DNA from 3 places in the Constrictibacter sp. MBR-5 genome. Region 1 is predicted to be linked to each of the others. Evidence: predicted binding sites of a transcription regulator. Region 1 holds the regulator's gene; each other region holds the start of a gene.
What was found. Region 1 encodes HrcA, which represses chaperone genes, less so after heat shock. Its sites were predicted from a motif close to GTTAGCACTCNCCNNNGGNGAGTGCTAAC; they were not measured.
Positions count from the first base shown of each region.

Region 2: the regulator HrcA is predicted to act here: its motif matches at 3,010-3,038, upstream of groES (co-chaperone GroES).
Region 3: the regulator HrcA is predicted to act here: its motif matches at 4,479-4,507, upstream of groES (co-chaperone GroES).

Region 1 is NZ_JBEPTK010000004.1:133,048-138,732, reverse strand. Features, by position in the region: gene hemW (radical SAM family heme chaperone HemW) at 1-966, opposite strand, end outside; gene rdgB (RdgB/HAM1 family non-canonical purine NTP pyrophosphatase) at 972-1,571, opposite strand; gene rph (ribonuclease PH) at 1,629-2,348, opposite strand; gene hrcA (heat-inducible transcriptional repressor HrcA) at 2,494-3,549, shown strand; gene grpE (nucleotide exchange factor GrpE) at 3,571-4,200, shown strand; gene ABIE65_RS10635 (carbon storage regulator) at 4,231-4,452, opposite strand; gene flgB (flagellar basal body rod protein FlgB) at 4,619-5,020, shown strand; gene flgC (flagellar basal body rod protein FlgC) at 5,035-5,445, shown strand; gene fliE (flagellar hook-basal body complex protein FliE) at 5,460-5,685, shown strand, end outside.
Region 2 is NZ_JBEPTK010000003.1:425,931-431,615, forward strand. Features, by position in the region: gene ABIE65_RS08980 (cation:proton antiporter) at 1-727, opposite strand, end outside; gene groL (chaperonin GroEL) at 953-2,620, opposite strand; gene groES (co-chaperone GroES) at 2,678-2,968, opposite strand; gene ABIE65_RS08995 (DUF1190 domain-containing protein) at 3,217-3,792, shown strand; gene ABIE65_RS09000 (glutathionylspermidine synthase family protein) at 3,843-4,940, shown strand; gene ABIE65_RS09005 (GntR family transcriptional regulator) at 5,339-5,685, opposite strand, start outside.
Region 3 is NZ_JBEPTK010000003.1:360,538-366,222, reverse strand. Features, by position in the region: gene ABIE65_RS08680 (ABC transporter ATP-binding protein) at 1-70, shown strand, start outside; gene ABIE65_RS08675 (hypothetical protein) at 143-712, shown strand; gene ABIE65_RS08670 (surface lipoprotein assembly modifier) at 939-2,237, shown strand; gene ABIE65_RS08665 (FecR family protein) at 2,252-4,057, shown strand; gene ABIE65_RS08660 (usg protein) at 4,087-4,347, opposite strand; gene groES (co-chaperone GroES) at 4,621-4,935, shown strand; gene groL (chaperonin GroEL) at 4,989-5,685, shown strand, end outside.

The DNA of each region.
Region 1 (5,685 bases):
CATCATCAGCAGTTCCTCGGCGGCGTCGCCGCGTTCGATCGCGCTGCGCTCCACCGTGGCATGGCCCTCCGCTTCGACACGGGCGAGCCAGGTATCGGGGGCCCTTGCCTGCCGGGTCGCGATGCGGCCGCCGTCGGATCCGGTGAGACGACCGTGGGCGCCGGGCCCGACGCCGAGCCAGTCGCCGCCGCTCCAGTAGATGAGATTATGCCGGCACTCGCCGCCGGGCCGTGCGTGGTTGGAGATCTCGTAGGCCGGCAGGCCCGCCGCATCGAGCAGCGCGTGCGTCTCCTCGTAGAAGGCCGCGCCCATGTCCTCGTCGGGCATGGCGAGTTCGCCGCGGGCGTGACGAGCGGCGAAGGCGGTGCCGGGCTCGATGGTCAGCTGGTAGATCGAGAGATGGTCGCCGACATGCTCCAGCGCGCGGGCGAGTTCGGCCTTCCAGGCGGCGAGCGACTGCTCCGGGCGGGCGTAGATCAGGTCGAACGACCAGCGTGCGAAATGACGGCGGGCGGTCTCGACCGCCGCCAGCGCTTCGGCCGAACCGTGTTCGCGGCCGAGGAAGCGCAGGGCATCGTCGTCGAGCGCCTGGACGCCCAGCGAGACCCGGTTCACGCCGGCCTGGGCGAGGGCGGCGAAGCGCGCCGCCTCGACCGAGGTCGGGTTCGCCTCCAGCGTGATCTCGATGTCGGGTGCCGTCGTCCAGCGCGCGGCGATGCGCTCCAGCACCGCAGCGGTGGTCTCCGGCGCCATGAGAGACGGCGTGCCGCCGCCGAAGAACACGGTGTCGACCGTGCGGCCCGCCGTCTCGTTCGCGAAGTGGTCTAGTTCGCGCAGCAGGCCGTCGCGCCAGCGCGCCTCGTCGATGCCGCCGCGGACGTGGCTGTTGAAGTCGCAATAGGGGCACTTGGCCCGGCAGAACGGCCAATGGACGTAGATGCCGAAGCTGGGGGAGCCTGCGGCCATGCGCCTCAATCCGCGAAGCAGCCGGCGATCAGCTTGGCGAAGGCGTCGGCACGGTGGCTGATCGCGTGTTTCTCGTCCGGTTCCATCTCGCCGAAGGTGAGCGTGCGGCCGTCGGCCACGAACATCGGGTCGTAGCCGAAGCCGCGGCTGCCGCGCGGCGGCCAGACGAGGGTGCCGTCGACCCGGCCCTCGAACGTCTCGCAATGGCCGTCCGGCCAGGCGAGCGCCAGGGCGCTGACGAAATGCGCCGATCGGTCGGCCGTGCCGCCCAGCTCGCGATGCACACGGGCCATCGCTGCGGCGAAGTCCTTGCTCGGCCCGCCCCACCGGGCGGAGTAGATGCCGGGCTGTCCGCCGAGCGCATGCACGGCGAGGCCGCTGTCGTCGGCGAGGGCGGGCAGGCCGGATCGCAGTGAGGCGTCCCGCGCCTTCAGTTCGGCATTGGCGACGAAGGTGGTGCCCGTCTCCTCGGGCTCCGGCAGGCCGAGTTCGCCGGAGGAGCGCACCTGAACGGACCAGGGCTTCAGCAGGTCGCGGATTTCCACGACCTTGCCGGGATTGTGGCTGGCGATGACGAGGTCGTTGCCGGTGAAGCGGCGCCGCATGCGGGTCCCCTGGCTGCGATCCGCCGCATATGGGGTGCGGCGGCGGCCGAAACCGCCTCAGGCGAGGCCGAGTGCCCGGCGCTGATGCTGGACCAGGTCGGCGACGCCGGCGCCAGCGAGATCGAGCAGCGCCAGGAAGGCCGCGTGCGAGAAGGGCTTCTGCTCGGCCGTGCCCTGGACCTCGACGATGCCGCCGCTGCCGGTGAGCACGAAGTTGGCGTCGGCCTCGGCGTTGCTGTCCTCGTCGTAGTCGAGGTCGAGCACCGCCTCGCCCTGATAGATGCCGCACGACACGGCCGCGACCTCGTCGGTCAGCGGCATCGCCTTGATGGCGCCGATCTTCATCATGTGCTGGAAGGCGAGATGCAGCGCGACGTAGCTGCCGGTGATCGCCGCGGTGCGGGTGCCGCCGTCGGCCTGGAGCACGTCGCAGTCGATGCGCACCTGGATCTCGCCCAGCGTCTCCATGTTCGTCACGGCGCGCAGCGACCGGCCGATCAGGCGCTGGATCTCCTGGGTGCGGCCGCTCTGCGACCCCTTCGCCGCCTCGCGGGCGCCGCGGGTGTGCGTGGCGCGCGGCAGCATCCCGTATTCCGCCGTCACCCAGCCCTTGCCGGTGTTGCGCAGGAAGGGCGGCACGCGGTCCTCGACCGACGCAGTGCACAGAACCTTGGTATGACCGAACGCGACCAGGCAGGAGCCCTCCGCATAGCGGTTCACGCCGGTTTCGAGCGATACCTGTCGCAACTGGTCGGTTGCGCGTCCGGAGGGCCGCATGGCGTCTATCCTGTGTCTCGATGTCGGGCGGGCGCGGACCCTAGCCCGCGGGCGCCGACGCGTCCATCCGCATTCGTTGACGACGCCGACGGGGCCACCTACATTCGACACCGGCCAGGGACAAGCCGTTTCCCTCCAACAGCAGATGCCGCTGAATCAGTCGCCCAGCATCGCAACCCTGAACGACCGGTCGCGCGAAATCTTTCGCATGGTCGTCGACGCCTATGTCGACACTGGCGAGCCGGTCGGATCTCGGACTCTTTCGAAGCGGCTGGGGACGACGCTCTCCGCGGCGACCATCCGCAATGTGATGGCGGACCTCCAGGATCTGGGATTGCTGTACTCGCCGCACACGTCGGCCGGGCGTCTGCCGACGGAGGCCGGGCTGCGGCTCTTCGTCGACGGTCTTCTCGAACTCGGCAGCCTGACCGAGCAGGAGCGCGGCGACATCGAAGCGCGTTGCGCCACGACGGGACGGAGCTTCGCGCAGACGTTGGAGCAGGCGGGATCGCTGCTGGCGGGCCTGTCGCGGCATGCGGGCCTTGTCGTGGCGCCGAAGGCCGGCACGCAGATGAGCCACATCGAGTTCGTGAACATCGGCAACGGCCGCGCCCTCGTCATCCTGGTGGACAGGGGCGGCAACGTCGAGAATCGGGTGATCGACCTGCCGCCGGGCCTGCCGGCCGAGACGCTGATTCAGGCGACCAACTATCTCCAGGCGCGGCTGGTCGGGCGCACCCTCGACGAGGCGCGGGGCGACATTTCGCGCGAGCTGGAGCAGCACCGCGCGGCCATCGACGCCCTGACGCAGACGGTGGTCGAGCGGGGGCTTGCGGTATGGGCTGGCGACGCCGCTCACGGTACCCTGATCGTTCGGGGCCAGGCACAGCTCCTCGACGACGTCACCGCGATCGAGGACCTCGAACGGATCCGTTCGCTGTTCGATGCGTTGGAGACCAAGGAAAGCCTCCTGCGCCTCGTCGATGCCGCCGAGCAGGGGCAGGGGGTGCAGATCTTCATCGGGGCCGAGAACGAGCTGTTCGGCCATGCCGGCTGGTCGATGATCCTGGCGCCGTACAGCGACGAGCAACGCCGCGTCGTCGGTGCGATCGGCGTGATCGGCCCGACGCGATTGAATTACGCCCGTATCGTCCCTGTCGTGGACTATACGGCGAAGGTGGTCGGGCGGTTGCTCGGCTGACGCCAGTCCAAGGAAGAGAAGATGTCGAAAGAGCAGATGAATCCGGATCCGGCGGAACCGGTGGCGAACACGGCGCAGGGCGACGTCCGCGAGGATGGCGCTGCGACGGCGGAGCGTCAGGACGGGCAGCCCGATGCGCCGGAAGGGTCGCGCATCGCCGAACTGGAAGCCGAGATCGCCGGGCTGAAGGATCAGCATCTGCGGGCCTTGGCCGAGATCGAGAATGTCCGCCGGCGTGGCCAGCGCGACCGCGACGAGGCGGCGAAATACGGCGCCGCCGGGTTCGCGCGCGACATGCTCGCCGTGGCCGACAACCTGCGCCGCGGCATCGACAGCGTGCCGGCCGAGGCGCGTCGTGACGACCAGCACGTGGCCAATCTCATCGCCGGCGTCGAACTGGTCGAGAAGGATCTGCTGTCCGCGTTCGAGAAGCACGGCGTCCAGCGCGTCGACCCGAAGCCGGGCGAGCGGTTCGACGCCAACGTGCATCAGGCGATGTTCGAGGTGGAGAACAGCGGCCAGCCGGCGGGCACCGTCGCCCAGGTGCTTCAGCCCGGTTACGTCCTCAACGGCAGGCTGCTTCGGGCCGCCATGGTCGGCGTCGCGAAGGGTGAGGCCGTTCAGGGGCAGAAGGTGGACACGACCGTCTGAGGTGTGCCGGTGCGCGTTTCGGCGCGCACGTCACTCCTGATCGTCGAGGGATTCGAGAAGCGCGCGGCCGGCGTCTGCCGCGGCGCGGTTCTCCGCCTCGACGCGATCGAAGATTTCACGCCGCAATACGGTCGCTTCCGGCGGAAAGGTGAAGCCCAGGCGGACGGAGCGCCCGCGGACCTCCACCACCGTGACCTCGATATCGCCGTTGATCACGACTGAGTCGCCGATCTTGCGGGTCAGGTAGAGCATCCTGCCGCCCCTGCCATGCTGTGCCGCCTCCCCCCGAACCAGGCAGTCCTGCGGCGAGGACCACGGATAACACCCTAGCAGGCTCCTCGCGGTGCGTTAACGTTTTCTTTAGCGCGAATGCGGCACACTGCAACCTCTGCTCCGGGAAACAGGTGTTCATCGGTCCATGGACCTCGGCGGCTTCAAGCTCTTCGGCATGCTGGAACGGCGGATGGACTGGCTGGGCGACCGCCAGCGCGTTCTGGCGCAGAACGTCGCGAACGCCGACACCCCCAACTATGCCGCCCAGGACCTGAAGCCGCTTCGATTCGACGATGCGATGCGATCGGCCGGTCCCGTCGGCGTGGAACGGACGGACCCCAAGCATATAACCGGGCATCCGCCGGCCAGCCGTTACGGCGAGCGGCGGACGAAGGACGGGGAGGCAGTGACGCTGTCGGGCAACGCCGTCGACCTCGAAGGCGAACTGCGCAAGGTGTCCGAGACGAGCATGGACTATCAGGCGATGGTCAATCTCTACCGCAAGCACGTCTCGATGCTCCGCACGGCGATCGGCCGGAACGGCTAAGGGAGAGGCCGCCCATGGACCTGGTCAAGTCGCTCCAGATCTCCGCCTCGGGCATGCGCGCTCAGGGCACGCGTCTGCGCGTGATCGCGGAGAACCTCGCCAACGCGCAGTCGACCGCACAAGTCCCCGGCGGTCAGCCCTATCAGCGCAAGGTGGTCAGTTTCAGCAACGACCTCAATCGGGCATCGGGTGTCGAGGAGGTCAAGGCCGACCGCGTTCGGCTCGACTCCTCGGAGTTCGAACGGCGCTACGATCCAGGGCACCCGGCAGCGGACGCCGATGGATACATGCTCCTGCCGAACGTGAATCCGATGGTCGAACTCATGGATATGCGCGAGGCTCAGCGCAGCTACGAGGCGAACCTGAACGTGCTCAGCGCGTCGCGCTCCATGCTGATGCGCACGATCGACATGCTCCGGACCTGATCGAGGGAACCCCGATGGCCATCAATCCCCTCAGCGCTGCGGGCGCATACGCGAACGCATCGAAAGTCGGTACGTCGCCGGGCATGGAAGCCCGGGGCGGCGGCAGCAGCTTCGCGGAGATGATCAAGGACGCTGGCCGCAGCACGGCGCAGGAACTGCGCGGCGCCGAGCAGCTGTCCGCGAAGGCGGCGGCCAAGGAAGCCGACCTGCTGCAGGTGGTGAACGCCGTCACCAATGCCG
Region 2 (5,685 bases), on a different contig from region 1:
ACAGCAGGACCTCGATCGGATAGTCGTCGATCGCCTCCATCCCCTTGTACGCGACGTAGCCCGCGGCGAGACCCAGCAGCGCACCGCCCAGCGCCTCGACGAAGAACAGTTCGGCGACATGCAGGGGATCGATGCCCTCGCCGGCGGCGCCGGCGGCCACCGCCAGGACCACCGTGAAGATCACGACGCCGACGCCGTCGTTGAACAGCGATTCCCCGATCATGTCGGTCTCGAGAGTTTCGGGGACGCGGACCGCCTTCAGGGTCGACAGCACCGCGACCGGATCGGTCGGGCTGATCAGCGCGCCGAAGACCAGCGCCCAGGTGAACGGCAGCGCCACGCCCAGCGCCCCGGCCGCCAGCCAGAAGCCGACGCCGACGATTGCCGTGGAGATCAGCACGCCGAGCGTCGCCATCGATCCGACGGCCCAGGCACGGCTGCGCAGCACGGCCAGGTCGACGTGAAGCGCCCCGGCGAACAGCAGGAAACCGAGCATGCCTTCGAGCACGGTGCTCTGGAAGTCGATCCGCCGGAGGAGGTCGATCAGCTGCTCGTAGACCGTCTCGTCGGGAAACAGCAGTTCCACGCCGACCAGCACCAGCGAGGCCACCAGTCCCATCATCAACAGGCCGATGGTGTGCGGCAGGCGGATGAGCCGATGGTTGACCCAGCCGAACAGGGCGGTCAGCACCAGCAGGATCGCGATCAGGTCGAAGACGGACAGCATCTCGGGCGAACGCCTCGGCTGGCGGAAGGGTCGCCCCTCCAATCGATCGGAAGGGACCGATCGGGTGGGATGGAAGGCCCGGGCCGCAGTCGCGGACGGTACCGCGGCCGCGCCGCCACGCAAAAAGAAACCCCGCCGCCGTGGGTACGGCGGCGGGGTTCCTCGTCGTGGTCCGGCGTCGAGCGTGAGCTCGGGCCGGGTGGCCGGCTTACCTGAGCGCCGGGCTTAGAAGCCCATGCCGCCCATGTCGCCCATTCCACCCATGCCGCCCATGCCGCCGGGCATGCCGCCGCCAGCGCCGCCGCCGTTCTTCTCGGGACGGTCGGTGACCATCGCCTCGGTGGTGACCAGCAGGGCCGCCACCGACGCGGCGTCCTGGAGGGCGAGGCGCACGACCTTGGTCGGGTCGATGATGCCGGCCTTCACCAGGTCGCCATAGGTTCCGGTCTGGGCGTCGTAGCCGAAGTTCGTGTCGTTCTGCTCGAGCAGCTTGCCCGCGACGACCGCGCCGTCGGCGCCCGCGTTCTCGGCGATCTGGCGCGCCGGAGCCTGCAGGGCCTTGCGGATGATGTCGACGCCGACCTTCTGGTCGTTGTTCACCGGGTTCAGGCCGTCCAGCGCCTTGGTGCCGTACAGCAGCGCGGTGCCACCGCCGGGCAGGACGCCTTCCTCGACCGCCGCCTTGGTTGCGTGCATCGCGTCGTCGACGCGATCCTTGCGCTCCTTCACCTCGATCTCGGTGGAACCGCCGACGCGGATGACCGCGACGCCGCCCGCGAGCTTCGCCAGACGCTCCTGCAGCTTCTCGCGGTCGTAGTCCGAGGAGGTCTCCTCGATCTGCGCCTTGATCTGCGTGCAGCGTGCCTGGATATCGTCCGTGCCGCCGTTGCCGTCGACGATCGTCGTGTTGTCCTTGTCGATGCGCACCCGCTTCGCGCGGCCGAGCATGTCGAGGGTCACGTTCTCCAGCTTGATGCCGAGGTCTTCGGAGATGACCTCGCCGCCGGTGACGACGCCGATGTCTTCCAGCATCGCCTTGCGGCGGTCGCCGAAGCCCGGGGCCTTCACCGCCGCGACCTTCAGGCCGCCGCGCAGCTTGTTGACGACCAGGGTCGCCAGCGCCTCGCCCTCGATGTCCTCGGCGATGATCAGCAGCGGCTTGCCGCTCTGCGCCACGGCCTCGAGCACCGGCAGCATCTGCTGCAGGCCGGAGAGCTTCTTCTCGTGCAGGAGGATGTAGCAGTCCTCCATTTCCACGATCATCTTCTCGGCGTTGGTGATGAAGTACGGCGACAGGTAGCCGCGGTCGAACTGCATGCCCTCGACGACGTCGAGCTCGGTCTCGAGGCTCTTGGCCTCCTCGACCGTGATCACGCCCTCGTTGCCGACCTTCTGCATCGCCTCGGCGAGCATGCGGCCGACCTCACGGTCGCCGTTGGCGGAGATCGTGCCGACCTGGGCGATCTCGTCGTTGGTCGAGACCTTGCGCGAACGCGACTGCAGGTCCTTCACGACGGCTTCGACGGCCATGTCGATGCCGCGCTTCAGGTCCATCGGGTTCATGCCGGCGGCAACCGCCTTCACGCCCTCGCGGACGATCGCCTGGGCCAGGACCGTGGCGGTCGTCGTGCCGTCGCCGGCCTCGGTGCTGGTCTTGGTCGCGACTTCCTTGACGAGCTGCGCGCCCATGTTCTCGAACTTGTCGGAAAGCTCGATTTCCTTGGCGACGCTGACGCCGTCCTTGGTGATCCGCGGCGCGCCGAACGCCTTGTCGATGATCACGTTGCGGCCCTTCGGGCCGAGCGTCACCTTGACGGCGTCGGCGAGGATGTTGACGCCGCGCACCATACGGTCGCGCGCGTCGCCGCCGAACTTCACGTCTTTGGCTGCCATGTGTTTCTGTCCTTGGATTGTAGAGTAGAGGGCCGGAACGGGAGGTCGGTCAGCCGGTCAGGCGACGACGCCCATGATGTCCGACTCCTTCATGATCAGGAATTCCTGACCATCCATCTTCACCTCGGTGCCCGACCATTTGCCGAACAGGATGCGGTCGCCGACCTTGACGTCGAGCGGCTGCAGACGGCCGCTCTCGTCGCGGGCGCCCGGGCCGACGGCGACGATCTCGCCTTCCTGCGGCTTCTCCTGGGCGGTCTCCGGGATGATGATCCCGCCGGAGGTCTTCTTTTCCTGCTCGATGCGCTTCACGAGTACGCGGTCGTGCAACGGCTTGAATGCCGGCATGTGGTGTCTCCTTCTCACGATCTGAAATCGCTGGCGCAGCTTTTAGCACTCTCGCATCCCGAGTGCCAGACTCCTGTGCCGGTGAGCGCGTGCGGTGAAGCGATCACGCCACCCGGCACGAAATGTCCGCCGACGCACATGGTCGGAGCATCGCCCTGGGCAGAGACATGGTAGGTATCGGCGAACCTTCAATCTCGCGTGTTGCCGCACCACATTCCGTCAGGCTCGACAGAAGGCAGGAAAACCGCATGAAACGCTCCCGCTCCATCCGTCTCGTGCTGCTGGGCAGTGCTGGCGCCTTCATGCTTTCCGGCTGCGACGATCCGGTCGACGTGGCCACGAAAGGCCAGCTCTTCACCGACGCGCAGGCCTGCGAATCCTCCTACGACCAGAAGGAGTGTCTCGAAGCCTACAAGCGCGCCGAGACGGCCCATGTGGAGACGGCGCCGAAGTTCGCGAACCGCGAGGAGTGCGAGGCGGAGTTCGGGGTCGAGAACTGCACCCCCGCGCCGCGCCAGACCGCGGCCGAGGGCGACCCCGCCCAGGCGAACGCCGGCGGCGGCAGCTGGTTCATGCCGGCGATGATGGGCTTCATGATGGGCCGGATGATGGGCGGCGGCTATGCCGCGGCGCCGATCTACCGCGACACCCAGAACAACGCCTATACCGGCCGCGACCGCACCGTCGGCCGTCTCGACAGCGCGCGCATGCCGCCGCCGGCGCGCGCCGCGGGCAGCGTCGGCGTGCCGAAGTTCGAGATGGCGCGCCAGCAGAACGTGGCGCGCGGCGGCTTCGGCCGGTCCGGCTACAGCTCGTCGAGCTGACCGGCGGGGGCGGAACGACCGAGAGCGGATAAGCCAGGGAGCGGGACGGCATGGAGCGGATCGCGATCGAACCGCGCGCCGATTGGCGCGAGCGCGCGGAGGCGATGGGCTTCCGCTTCCACACCATCGACGGCCAGCGCTACTGGACCGAGGACGCCTGCTACCGCTTCTCCGCGGCCGAGATCGACGCGATCGAGGACGCCACGGCGGAACTGGAGCGCATCTGCCTGCTGGCGGTCGACCGCGTCGTCCAGGAGGGCCTCTACACCCGGCTCGCCATTCCCGAGGCGGCGCACGGCCTGATCGACGAGAGCTGGCGCCGTTTCGACCGCAACATGATCGGTCGCTTCGACCTCAGCTTCGACGGCAGCGGCCCGCCGAAGCTGCTCGAATACAATGCCGACACGCCGACCGCCCTGTTCGAGGCGAGCGTCGTGCAGTGGGAGTGGCTGCAGACCCTGCGCCCCGACGACGACCAGTTCAACTCGATCCACGAGAAGCTGGTCGAGGCCTGGGGCAAGTACGGCATCGCCGAGACGCTGTACTTCACCTGCGTGCGCGACCACGACGAGGATTTCGGCACGACCGAATATCTGCGCGACACCGCCCTGCAGGCCGGGCTCGACACGCGTTTCCTCTTCATCGACGAGATCGGCTGGGACGGGCTCGGCTTCGTCGACGCCGACGACCGCCACATCCGCAGCCTCTTCAAGCTCTATCCCTGGGAGTGGCTGATCGAGGAGAATTTCGGTGCCTATATCGGCCCGTCGCGGCTCCAGGTGATCGAGCCGCCGTGGAAGATGGTCCTCTCCAACAAGGCGATCCTGCCGATCCTGTGGGAGATGTTCGAGGGCCACCCGAACCTGCTGCCCGCCTCGCTCGACCCGCGCGACATAGCGGGACCCGTGGTCGCCAAGCCCGCCCTCGGCCGGGAAGGCCAGGGCGTCGTCGTCCACCCGGGCGGCCTGACCGACGCCCGCCCCGGCGAGGTCTACCAGGGCTTCGCGCCGCTCGCCGACTTCGGCGGCAACCGCGCCGTCATCGGCTCCTGGGTCATCGCCTCGCAGCCCGCCGGCATCGGCATCCGCGAGGACGACGACGCCGTCACCAAGAACACCAGCCGCTTCGTGCCGCACTACTTCGCGTAGGTGCGGCGGAAACGTGGTGCGGACGACGGGACTCGAACCCGTACTCTCTGAGAGAGGCAGATTTTCGTACCACTTCGGCTTTCGCCGCCGCCGGCGCGTGCGGCCGGCGTTCGTGGTCTGGACTGTCCCTTCGCCCTGGCCGGTGCGCGTCGCACCGGCGTTAGGCGCCGCCCGTCCAGTCTCTACACCTTCCCCGGCGGCGCGGCCGGGGCTTGGCTCGGGATCGGCATCGGGCCGCGGCCCCTCAGCTTTCCCCGACTTTGAGCGGTTCTACGCCGCGGATTTCCCCGCGGGCACTCCAATTGAAGTCTGCTGCGTCTACCGATTTCGCCACGTCCGCATCGACGCCTGCTGCCATAGCGCACCCCGCCGTTCGATGGCAAGCCGGCCCACACTTCTCAGATGCGGCTCACCGCGCGCGGCGCGATCACGTCGTAGTTGCGGCGCGACGTGCGGATATGGTCGCGCATGGCGTTCTCGGCCGCCGGGCCGGACCCCTGCAGGATGGCCGTGACCACCCGGTCGTGCTCCGCCCAGGACTGGCTCAGCCGCTCCAGCGACGCATAGAACTGCGCCTTGCGGAAGGGCTGCAGGCGCGCGCGGACCGAGAGCGTCAGGTCGGTCAGGAAGCCGTTGGCGCTGCCGTTGCCGATCGCGTCGTGGAAGGAGTCGTTCAGGCCGGCATAGGCCTCCAGCTCGCCGTCGCGCACGGCCCGGCGCATGCGTTCGTGCAGCGCCGACAGCG
Region 3 (5,685 bases), on a different contig from region 1:
CGCCTCCGGCCCACCCGACACCGTGCGGGCCGACCCGGCCGTGCGCGAAACCTATCTCGGGACCGACTGATCGCGGAGCAGCCGGCTGACGGTGACCCTACAGGCTGATAAACATCGGGAGACCATGGTGGCGGAGATGCGGATGCGACCGGCGAAGTTCCTGTTCATGGCGGCGTTGACCGCCGGCGTCGCCGGCTGTGCGGCCGCGACGCCCGGTGGCGGTGCGCCCGCACCGGCGGTGGCGAGCCCTGCGGCGACGACGGCGCTGCCCGCCGCGCGTCTGTCCGATTTCGCGGGTCCCTGGGCGGGCCATACCGAACAGAACACCGCGGCGAAGCGCGCTGCGACACTCCTGATCGAGGAGCAGCCCGGCGGCGGCTTCAGCGTGACGTGGGCCAGTTTCGAGGCGGGCGACGTGGCGGGATCGGTACGGCAGCGCGAGCGGAAGATGACCTTCCGCCAGACGGCGGAGACGGGGATCTGGGTGGCCGACGAAGCGTCACCGGATCCGTTCGCCCATCTCGCCGCGTGGGCGCGGATCGTCGACCGGACGTTGCGGATCGACATCCTGGGCCTCAGGCGCGACGGCCAGCTGGAGCGGCAGGTCTACGAGCGCCGGCTCGACGACGGCGGCATGATGATGCTGACCTATCGCCGTTTCGTCGAAGACGAGCTGACGCGGACGATCGAAGCCGACTTCATGCGCCTCTGACGCCGTGACTCGATGCGCCTCCGGCGCCGTGACTTGCGATGCGCCTCCGGCGCCGTGACTTGCGCCGATTCTGCCACATGAATCAGGCGTAAGTGGCGTAGGTCACATGCACAACCGTGCCTTCGTTGACAATGTAGTGGTGCTCATGGAGCATCCGCATTGACGGTTCTGTGTCGGGGGGCAAGTAGTGAAACGGCATTTGGCGGCGTTCGCCTTGGCGGCGACCGTGGCTGGCACTGCCATAGGGGCAGCGGCTCAGACCAGCGACCAGGCTGCGGAACGCGCTCGCTACGACGCCCTGTTCCAGACACTGCTCGAACGGCCTGCGGATCTCGACGCCATGTTCGAGTTCGCCGCGCTGGCGGCACGGCTCGGCGAGTATGACGCCGCCATCTCCACGCTGGAGCGCATGCTCATCTACAATGCCGACCTGCCGCGGGTTCGGCTCGAACTCGGCGCGCTCTACATGCGCATCGGTGCCGACGAGATGGCGCGGGTCTACCTGCAGGACGCGCTGACGGCACCCGAGGTGCCTGATCCGGTAAGGGAACGGATCGAGACGCTGCTCGCCCAGATCGACCAGCGGACGGCGCGCAACGTGTTCGCGGGCTCGGTCTTCGGCGGCCTTCGCTATCAGACCAATGCGAATGCGGGCCCCGATTCCAGCCAGGTTCAGGCCTTCGGCCTCGACGCGCGGCTCGACGACGAGTTCCGTGCGGACGACGACTTCAACGCGTTCCTCTCCGGATCGCTGGTCCACCGCTACAATTTCGACTCGCCCTACGGCGAGTGGTGGGAGACGCGGCTGACGGGCTACGGCGCCTGGCAGTTCGACTTCACCGACCTGGACATCGCTCTCGCGGAGATTCAGACGGGCCCGCGCATCGCGCTCAACCCGGGAGAGTGGAAGGGCACGTCGCTGCGGGTCTACGCGCTCGGCAACGTGGTCGACCTCGGCCGACGGCTGCTCTACGCCAGCGTCGGCGGCGGTGCGGAGGTCAGTCAGGTCGTCAACGACCAGGCGATCGTCGATCTGGGCTACGCGTTCCGCTACAAGGACTATCACAACTCGGACCGGTCGCCGAACGCGGACGACTATACCGGCGACGAGCATACGCTCGGCCTGACAGGCCGCTACGCGATCGATCCGGACTGGATGATGTTCGGCGGCGTCACCGTCATCCGCGACGACGCCAAGACGGCGCATCAGTCGAACTGGGAATACGGGCTGCTGGCCGGCGTGCGCTACAGCTACGCCGCGCCGTTCGAGTCCATCCAGCTGCCGTGGCAGGTCGCGCTCGCCGTCTCCTTCGGCGAGCGCTGGTATGACGATGCCGACGTGGCCGTCAATCCGAACACCGACCGGTCCGACAACATCTGGCAGGTCAGCCTCAATCATTCGGCGCGCGTGACCTCGGATATCTCGATCGAGAGCCAGATCCGGTACGAGGATCAGGACTCGAACCTGACCAACTACAGCTACGACAACTGGTCCTTCACGCTCGGCGTGCTGGCGACGTTTTAGTAAAGGTGATCGCTATGCGGCCTTACCACTGGCTGACCGTCGCTTCGGTGATCGCCGCGGCACTCGCCGTGGCGCCACAGGCAGCCGACGCCGCGCGCGTCGGCACGACCGCGGCCGTCAATCCGGAAGCGACGGGCACGCCGCCGGGCGGGGCAACCCGCACGCTCTTCATCGGCCAGGACATCGTCTTCGAGGAGAAGATCGTCACGGCCGGCGCCGGTCAGACGCAGATCCTGTTCCTCGACCAGTCGGCCCTGACGGTCGGCCCGAACTCGGAAGTCGTCATCGACCGCTTCGTCTACGACCCCGACCGTTCGACGGGCGAGATGGTGGTGTCGGTGACGAAAGGACTGTTCCGCTTCGTCGGCGGCAAGATCAGCTCCACCAGCGGCGCCACGATCCGGACGCCGACCGCGACCCTGGGCATCCGCGGCAGCGTGGTACTCGGCGCGTCCGATCCGCTCGACATCGTCTTCGTCGCCGGCAGCACGCTGAACGTCAGCAACGCTTCCGGTAACCTGAACATGGATTCCCGCTCCATCGGACGGCGGGTCGTGACGAACGGCGGCGCCCCACAGGACGGCGGTAGCGCCTCGGCGGCCACGTTGCGGAGTTATCTGGCCGCCCTGAACACGCCGGGCAGCGGCAGCGCCCCCGAGCAGCCGACGGATGTCGGCGCGCGGGCGGGTCTGGGCAACAGGCTTCCCGGCGGCAGCATCCTGCATTTCGCGGCGGCCAACTACGCCACCGGCGGCAGCACCAGCAACCTGCAGCCGGGGACCGCCGGCGGCGCCAGCCAGATACGCGACGTCGTCGAAACCGGCGCCAACACCCAGGTCCGGGATGCCGTTACAGGGGGTGGATCGCACTCGCCCGGAGGCGGACTCGGCGGGATCTTCGGCGGATTGCCCTCGGCACCAGGCGGTTCGCCGGGAACGCGCACGACCGATACGATCGAAGGCTATGGCACAAGCCTACGGTTCACTTACGACGGCACGGGCGACCCGATCGCGCTGCTGTCGAATTCGACGGATCTGGAGGGCGTGATCGTCGCCGCAGGCAGCCCGACGCCGACCCTGACCATCGAACGCAGCGTCGAGGGCGATCACATCGACGCCGATCTGCGCCTCGACCGGCTCTACGAGTTCGGGAAGGGCCGCTCGGTCAACAGCCTCTTCTTCGACGACGACACATTCGCCGCCATCATCTCCCCGAACGGGCCCGGCGGCACGCCCGGCGGGCCGGTCACCGTGATGGTGACCCACGACCTCCTGCAGGCGCCGCAGGGGGTCGACGAGACGAAGCTCTGTTCCTGCTCCTTCCTGACGTGGGGCTATTGGGCGGCGGACGTGCCGGGAGCGTCGAGCAGCGAAACGCCGGGGCAGCGTGACTTGGTGGCGCTCGGCACCTGGGTCGCGGGCAAGCTTCCGACCGCCGCGGACATACCGACGACCGGGACCGCCAGCTATGCGGGGCATGCGGTCGGCAGCGTCGTCGACAACGGGCAGTTCCGGATGGCGACCGGCAGCATGACGGCGAACTTCGACTTCGGCACCCGCTCCGGGTCCATGCACATCAACGACTTCGACAACCGGGACTATACCGGTTCGGCGAGCGCCGTGACGAACCGCATGTCGATCAACGTCATCTCCAGCGACGGCAACGTCAGCGGCAACGTCGTCGGTTCATTTGCCAGGAACGGCAGCGATCCGGTCGGCGGCGTGATCGGCGACCTGATCCTGAGCGGAACGAACGGCTCCGGCGGCAGCTATGTCGGCGTCGGCACGATCGCCGGGCAGAAGGCGACCGGCCAGAACTGACCGGCGCCGGCGTCGGCAGCCTCCTGCCCTCAGTTCAGGGCGAAGTGGGGGGTCGTCCGGAAGTCGGCCGGGCTGACGATCCCCCGCTGCGCCACACGCACCGTGTGGATCTTCGCCTCGATCTCGCGCTCCCAGAAATCGAGAAACTTCTGCAGCGCCGGATATTTCGGCGCCGCGTCAAGCTTCTGCCAGACGAACGTCTGCAGCAGGCAGGGGTGGTCGGGCAGGCGGTAGACGATTTCGGCGGTCGTCAGCCGCCATCCCATGAGCTGTCTCTCCAGATCGGTCACGGTCCTTCTCCCTTGAACCGTCCCACGAAAGTGTCAGGACCAGGGAATTTCGGCACACGCTCGCGCAGAAATCAATAAAATCAATGGACTAGCAGCCGCTTCCAGCGACTGCTGCCAGCGCGCCGAAATTTGTTAGCAGTCAGACACTGAGAGTGCTAAAAACCCCCTTGAAAGGATCCTGTGCGGCGCATAGATCCGGGCCGTCGCGGCCCCGGGATTTAGGGCCGCAGGTCGTATCGGGATCCTCTACAGCATATTCGAGGGAGCAGTCAGATGCAGTTCAGGCCTCTGCACGACCGTGTCGTCGTCAAGCGCGTCGAAGAGACGACGAAGACGGCGGGCGGCATCATCATTCCCGACACCGCCAAGGAAAAGCCGCAGGAAGGCGAAATCATCGCCGTCGGCCCGGGCGCCCGCAACGAGAAGGGCGAGATCCAGGCGCTGGACGTCAAGGTCGGCGATCGCATCCTCTTCGGCAAGTGGTCCGGCACCGAAGTGAAGCTCGACGGTCAGGATTACCTGATCATGAAGGAGTCGGACATCATGGGCATCGTCGAAGGCGGTGCAGCGGCGAAGGCCGCCGCCTGAACCGGCAGCATCCACTGCACGTCGAAGCCCTGACCAACTAAGGAACGATCGAAATGGCTGCCAAGGAAGTCAAGTTCAGCACGGACGCGCGCGACCGCATGCTGCGCGGCGTCAACATCCTCGCCGACGCGGTGAAGGTCACGCTGGGCCCGAAGGGCCGCAACGTCATCATCGACAAGGCGTTCGGCGCACCGCGGATCACCAAGGACGGCGTCACCGTCGCCAAGGAGATCGAGCTCAAGGACAAGTTCGAGAACATGGGCGCCCAGATGGTGCGCGAAGTGGCCTCGAAGACCAACGACGTGGCCGGCGACGGCACGACGACCGCGACGGTTCTCGCCCAGGCGATCGTCCGTGAAGGCGCCAAGTCGGTGGCCGCCGGCATGAACCCGATGGACCTGAAGCGCGGCATCGACCTCGCGGTCGCAGCGGTCGTCGCGGACCTGAAGAGCCGGTCGGTGAAGATCAAGACCAGCGAGGAAGTGGCGCAGGTCGGCACGATCTCCGCCAACGGCGACAAGGCGATCGGCGCGATGATCGCCGAGGCGATGCAGAAGGTCGGCAACGAGGGCGTCATCACGGTCGAGGAGGCCAAGAGCCTCGAGACCGAGCTCGACGTCGTCGAGGGCATGCAGTTCGACCGTGGCTATCTCTCGCCGTACTTCATCACCAACGCCGAGAAGATGACCTGCGAGCTGGAGAACCCGTACATTCTCCTGCACGAGAAGAAGCTGTCGAACCTGCAGTCGA